DNA from 3 places in the Idiomarina sp. UBA3176 genome. Region 3 is predicted to be linked to each of the others. Evidence: predicted binding sites of a transcription regulator. Region 3 holds the regulator's gene; each other region holds the start of a gene.
What was found. The regulator ArgR, encoded in region 3, controls arginine synthesis, uptake and breakdown. The targets are predictions, from matches to a motif close to ANTGAATANNTATTCANT.

Region 1 (2,276 bases), on a different contig from region 3:
AGTGACGGGGTAAAACGCACCACATTAGCACCGGCAATCAGTACCATCACGCCATGCTCTTGACCGGCCAGCAAGAAGTCGCGCGCACGCCCTTCGTACTCTTTATTCATTGCCGCGCCAAGTAATAAGCCCTGACCTCGAATTTCGCTGAACACGTTATATTTTTCGTTAATTGCGGCCAGTTGCTCTTTGAACCACTGCTCACGTTGCTTCACGCCGTCCAGCGTTTCTTTCGTATTCACAACATCAAATACCGCTTCTGATACAGCACATGCCAGTGGGTTACCGCCGTAAGTACTACCGTGAGTACCAGGTTTAAGATGCTCAGCAATTTCCGTTGTTGTCAGCATAGCGCCAATAGGGAAACCACCGCCTAAAGCCTTGGCTGAAGTCAGAATATCCGGCGTTACGCCCAGCTGTTCATAAGCATAGAGGCTACCGGTACGGCCAAAGCCTGTTTGTACTTCATCAAAAATCAATAACGCGTCGTTTTCATTACACAGTTCACGTACCGCCTTCACGAATTCCACGTCAGGGCTTACTACGCCGCCTTCACCTTGCAATGGCTCCATCATTACCGCGCAAGTTTTGTCGGAAATCAGTTCCTTAAGCGCGTCGATGTTGTTGTAATCCACATGCTCAATAGCACCAGGTTTTGGACCAAAACCGTCAGAGTAGGCTGGCTGGCCACCCACGGTTACGGTAAAGAAGGTGCGTCCGTGGAAACCTTTGGTAAAAGCAATAATTTGTTGCTTATGCTCACCGTGCTTTTCAATTGCCCAGCGACGCGCCAACTTTAATGCCGCTTCGTTGGCTTCAGCACCTGAGTTAGCGTAGTAAACGCGATCAGCAAAGGTGGCTTCGGTTAATTTCTTCGCCAGACGAATTGCCGGTTCGTTGGTAAAAACATTACTTAGATGCCACAACTTCTGGCTCTGTTCCTGTAGGGCTGACACCATCGCTGGGTGGCAATGACCAAGACAGTTCACAGCGATACCACCGGCAAAGTCGACATACTCACGACCTTCTTGATCCCAAACACGAGCACCTTCTCCTTTAACTGGAATCATCGATGCCGGGTTGTAGTTTGGAACCATTACATCATTAAACATTTCACGGTTTACTGTCTTATTGTCTGTCATTACTCTCGTCCTTATCGCCTTAGCGAGTTAACAAAGGTGTCAACAAATTCATCTCTAAAAGTAGCCGGCTATTATGCCAAAATTTGTGCAGTTTGTCTGTGATAATTCGGTTATAAATCCCTAATCCCGAGGGTTTACGCTTTTCTTGCATAAGATACGAATAGTTATGCTAATGCATACTGAAACCATGAATCTTTAGTCATTATTTTTTAGGTCACGAAAATGTTTTCTCCGAATTAACATTTAAGTACGCAGAATTACATTGATCTTTAACTGGTGTTAATTTAGCCTGACTTATTGAATAAATGTTCGGCAACAGAAGACGTTATGGAAAATCAGACTCCGCCCCTGAACGCCTCATCTCAACCACAGTTAAAGCTTACCTACTTACGTCCGGGCGACGTAATTGATGTTGAGTTTTCTTCGGCGACCAAGGTGCGCACCAAGCTTCAGGTTGTGGGCTTTGATACCGGTAACTATTTATTGTTAAAACAGCCGAATCCACGCACTGACGGCAGCTATGCCGATGTGTTATATGAAGGCAACCCGGTTATTGTTCGCTTGGTTTTAGAGGGAGAAGCGGGTGAATGCCTGGCGTTTAAAACAAAGATCCGGGCCGTCTCAAATATCCCGTTCAGGTTGCTGTATCTGGATTATCCCAAAGAAATTGAGAATCGCGCACTACGCGCACAGCGGAGGGTTCGAACACACATTCCAGTCGATGTTACTGCTGACGGCAGCCAGACTAACACTAAAAAGAAATTGGCCAGTGGTGTTATCGTCGATATCTCTTCTGCCGGGTGTCGAATTGTGTTTAAGGCGCAGAACCAGACAGGTAATGTCACTCATATGAATATAAAAATCAGTATTGGCTCGGGTTCTCAGAAAGAGCCTCTGACTCTTTCAGGTCAAATTATGAATCAGCGCAAAGAGCATGGAATGATAAGTGTTGGCGTGCGCTTCACTGACGAGGAAGCGCATATCGGTAAAGTGTTCGAGCATTTATTAATCGACACCGAGTTTGAGTGCTGACCTCTCTATTCCGGCACGACAATTGGCGGGCGTTTTAAGCTCACATTGTGCAAGCGAGCAACAGTTTCTGACGTTATTGAATGCTTATTGAGTAGATGTTTA
Region 2 (2,276 bases), on a different contig from region 3:
TTCCCTTGATCTTGGCTGTCCACCAGAAAAATTTGCTGAGTTTTGTGATCAACATCCTGACCGGACAGTTGTCGTTTATGCGAATACTTCAGCAGCGGTAAAAGCTCGTGCAGACTGGGTAGTGACATCCAGTATGGCGCTTGAGCTTGTTGACCATTTGGATGCAAAAGGAGAAAAAATTCTTTGGGCACCAGATAAGCATTTAGGCGGTTATATTGCACGGGAAACCGGAGCTGATATGTTGTTGTGGCAGGGCGCCTGCGTCGTGCATGATGAGTTTAAAGCGAAAGCCCTGCAGGATATGAAAAAGCTTCACCCCGAGGCGGCTATTCTCGTGCACCCCGAGTCGCCGGAGAATATTGTCGCGATGGCAGATGCTGTCGGTTCTACCTCGCAGCTTATTAAGGCGAGTCAGGAATTGCCAAATGAAACCTTCATAGTGGCTACCGACAAAGGCATTTTTTATAAAATGCAGCAGCTGCAACCGAATAAGACCTTTATTGAAGCCCCCACTGCGGGTAACGGCGCAACGTGTCGCAGTTGTGCGCATTGCCCCTGGATGGCAATGAACGGCTTAAAAGCGATAGAAGAAGCGTTAACGGACGGTGGAGAAACACATGAGATTCATGTCGATGAAGCTCTGGGCAAAAAAGCCATGGTGCCGCTAGACCGAATGCTGGAATTTGCAGCGACTTTAAAGTGATTTAAAAGGCTCCTTCGGGAGCCTTTTTACTTTTTGTCTATACAACATATTTGTAACAATAATAGCCCCAGTGCCTACCGAAGCTGATGCCTGCATGGTAATCTAGCTTTATTGAATAATTATTCGAGTGGTATAAGCATGGGACTTTATGATCCAGCTGATGTCCGTGATAACTGCGGCTTCGGCCTTATCGCTGATATTAATGGCGAAGCTCAGCAAGGTTTAATTTCTACCGCAGTAAAAGCGCTGGACCGTATGCAACATCGTGGTGGTATTGGTGCCGACGGTAAAACCGGAGATGGCTGCGGACTACTACTGCAAATGCCCGAGCAGTTTTTCCGCCAGTACGCAGAAACTCAAGGTTGGCAGCTCAGTAAGAAATTCGCTGTCGGTATGGTATTTTTTAGTCGCGATAAGGATAAGCGCGAGTCCGCCCGCCACCTTATTGAGCAAGAGCTTCAACGAGAGACTTTAGCGGTCACTGGCTGGCGTAAAGTTCCGGTCAACAACCAAGTACTGGGTGAAGGCGCTAAATCGTCTGAGCCGGTTATTGAGCAGGTTCTGGTGTCGGCTCCGCCGGGCTGGCGTAAAAAAGATTTGGAAAGACGCTTGTATATGGCGCGGAGACGCGTCGAAAAGCTGATGCCTAATCAGGATGAGCTCTATATTTCCTCGTTGTCGAGTCTGGTCTTAGTCTATAAAGGCCTGATGATGGCAGCTGACTTGCCAGCTTATTACACTGACTTAGCCGATGCCGAAATGAAAACCTCTATTTGTGTTTTCCATCAGCGCTTTTCTACTAATACGGAACCGCGCTGGCCGCTGGCTCAGCCGTTCCGGTTCCTTGCCCACAACGGCGAAATTAATACTATACGTGGGAATCGTCAGTGGACGCAGGCAAGAGCTTATAAATTCCAGACCCCCTTACTGCCTGACTTACAGGACGCAAAGCCACTGGTGGGACTGTCAGGCTCCGATTCTGCGTCGTTAGACAATATGCTGGAGCTGTTACTGGCCGGTGGCATGGATTTATTCCGGGCCATGCGCTTGCTTATCCCGCCGGCATGGCAGGGCGATGCCACCATGTCGGACGACATGCGTGCCTTTTACGAGTTTAACTCTCTGCATATGGAGCCCTGGGATGGGCCTGCCGGTGTGGTCATGAGTAATGGCCGGCATGTGGCCTGTAGTCTGGATAGAAATGGTCTGCGTCCGGCGCGGTATGTTCTGACCCGCTCAGGTATTCTGACCATTGCATCCGAAGTGGGTATCTGGGATTACGACGAGCAGGAAGTGATAGAAAAAGGCCGCCTGGGACCGGGACAAATGATGGCGGTGGATACCTATACCGGCAAAATTTGGTATAACGACCAAATTGAAGAAGAACTCAAGCAGCGTCACCCTTATAAACAATGGCTGGAACAACACCGTCGCCACTTGATACCGTTTGAACGCAGCCACGCCGACAAGCTGGGTAAACGTTTGTATGACGACGAGACTATGCTGGTTTTTCATAAAGCGTATTTGTATTCCGAAGAAGAAATACAGCAGATTATCAGTGTTCTGGCGAAAG
Region 3 (2,276 bases):
GTGTGCTGCTACGCTGGGTTTGGTTATCAGCTGTGGTGGTGCAGGCAGTAACGCCCAGCAAACCAAAAATAAGTATCAGATTACGCATGATTTTTCCTTGCGGTGTCATAACGAATACAGGCATTCTATAATGCCTCTTACGCTAATTAATGTAAAAGCGAATAGAACGAACCCACAAAAATAACAGTTAAATGGGAGAATAGGGTGGATAAAGCTCAGTCAGGAGTCTACGCGGAACCTAATCTGCATGGTCTGACGTTGTTTTGTCACGTCATGAGCGACGACGTTGAAAGTTTACGTCGCAAGTTAGCTCGCTTTCCAGCAATTTTACGCGATCTTGACGCCCGTTTCTCTGAAGGCATGTTAACAGGCTTTGTTGGCATAGGGGCGGACTACTGGGATATTCTTTATCCGCATAAGCGACCGCTTCACTTGCAGGCTTTTCCCGAGCTCAGCGATGGCGACCGTGAAGCGCCAAGACACCCCTATGATCTTGTTATACAGATTCGTTGTGATCGTTTTGACGCTAACTACTTGGCGGGACGCACGCTAATGGAATGGTTTGGCTACGACATTGAAGTGGCTGAGCAAATCCGTTCCTTTCGTTATCTGGACGGCCGCGACTTAACCGGCTTTATCGATGCGCCGGATAACCCGCGGGGTATGCGCAAGCGTAAAGTCGCTTTAGTTGAGGCGCAGGACGATGCGGACTTTGTCGACGGCAGCTACTTATTCGTACAGAAGTTTCGGCATGACTTGCGTCGTTGGGACTACTTAGGCCCTGAAAAGCAGGAACTGCTAATGGGACGCGAGAAAGTATCTGGTGAACGTTTATCAGAAGCCAAAATAGAAGGTGTCACTCACGCTGCGAAAAGTCGCTTAATTGATAGTAGCGAACAGCCTATTCCACTATTGCGGCAGAATATGCCCTGGGGCGACTTGCGCGAACAGGGGCTTCTGGCAATGTATTTTAGCCATTCGCCTAAAATGGTTGTTCAGTGGCTAAAGAACCGTTATTACGCCGACGAACAGGGAGCTTACGACCCTTTACTAGATTACTCACAAGCCGTGTCCAGCTCAGGTTTTTTTGTTCCTTCAATGCGCTTTATGGAAGCGAACAAAGAAGTTGCCGACGACATAGCTGACTATGAAGAGGGCAGTACCGCCTGATTCGCAAACAGCTCGCGTACTTTTCGCAGAGTGAATTCAATATCAGCAACTTTAAGCGGTGCAATAAAAATCGTGTCGTCACCAGCAATAGTACCAAGTACGCCTTCCTTTTTACCGACCGAATCCAGCAACCGCGCAATTAACTGGGCGGCGCCTGGGCTTGTGCGAATAATGACCATCACATCATTATGCTGAATATCCAGTACAAGCTGGCTTAATGGTGCCCGGGTGGAAGGCACGGCTAAATCAGGCGGTAAACAGTAGACCATTTCCTGTTTCGCATTGCGGGTACGAACCGCTCCTTGCTTACTCAGCATGCGCGACACTTTAGACTGGCTAATGTTATCAAAGCCCTCGGCTTTTAAGGCGTTAACAATTTCCCCTTGAGAGCCATAACGCTCTTCGCGGAGCAAAGTTTTAAAAGCTTCGAGTAACGTGTCCTGCACCATGTGAGTGTCAAATTCCTATGCTGTTTACGTGCTATAATAATAGACAGTGTACTGCATAAAGATGCGCTATTCGAGTGCTGAATGTGTATCGCGCAAAGTTGTATTTTTATTGATATAGGAGTACAGTTTTGCCCCAAATTCTGCATTTTTAAGCAGTTTAAATTGACCAACAAAAACGGAGTCTGAGATGAAAGTAGCCGTATTAGGTGCGGCCGGTGGTATCGGCCAGGCATTGTCATTACTTCTGAAAACCCAATTACCAGCAGGTTCAGAATTATCGTTGTATGACGTTGCGCCAGTAGTTCCAGGTGTGGCGGTTGACTTAAGTCATATCCCTACCGACGTGAAAGTAACAGGCTTCGGTAAAGACGACTTAGCATCAGCATTAGTTGGCAGCGACATCGTATTGATTCCTGCCGGCGTACCACGTAAGCCAGGTATGGATCGCTCTGACCTGTTCAACATGAACGCCGGCATCGTTAAAAACTTAGTTCAAGGCGTTGCAGAAAACTGTCCTAACGCTTGTGTTGGTATCATTACTAACCCAGTAAACACCACGGTTCCAATCGCTGCCGAAGTCCTGAAAAAAGCAGGCTGCTACGATAAGCGTAAACTGTTCGGTGTTACTACGCTGGACGTTATCCGTTCAGAAGCCTT

Region 1: B2U97_RS12910 (aspartate aminotransferase family protein) is a predicted target of ArgR. The motif match lies at 1,329-1,346, and genes of this name have one in related genera.
Region 2: gltB (glutamate synthase large subunit) is a predicted target of ArgR. The motif match lies at 814-831, and genes of this name have one in related genera.

What each region holds. Positions count from the first base shown of each region.
Region 1 covers NZ_DEXU01000026.1:44,781-47,056, forward strand. Annotated here, with positions in the region: gene B2U97_RS12910 (aspartate aminotransferase family protein) at 1-1,142, opposite strand, end outside; gene B2U97_RS12915 (flagellar brake domain-containing protein) at 1,470-2,174, shown strand; gene B2U97_RS12920 (HDOD domain-containing protein) at 2,180-2,276, opposite strand, start outside.
Region 2 covers NZ_DEXU01000005.1:202,230-204,505, reverse strand. Annotated here, with positions in the region: gene nadA (quinolinate synthase NadA) at 1-703, shown strand, start outside; gene gltB (glutamate synthase large subunit) at 842-2,276, shown strand, end outside.
Region 3 covers NZ_DEXU01000018.1:130,060-132,335, forward strand. Annotated here, with positions in the region: gene B2U97_RS07510 (DUF885 domain-containing protein) at 1-88, opposite strand, end outside; gene B2U97_RS07515 (Dyp-type peroxidase) at 205-1,170, shown strand; gene argR (transcriptional regulator ArgR) at 1,146-1,619, opposite strand; gene mdh (malate dehydrogenase) at 1,807-2,276, shown strand, end outside.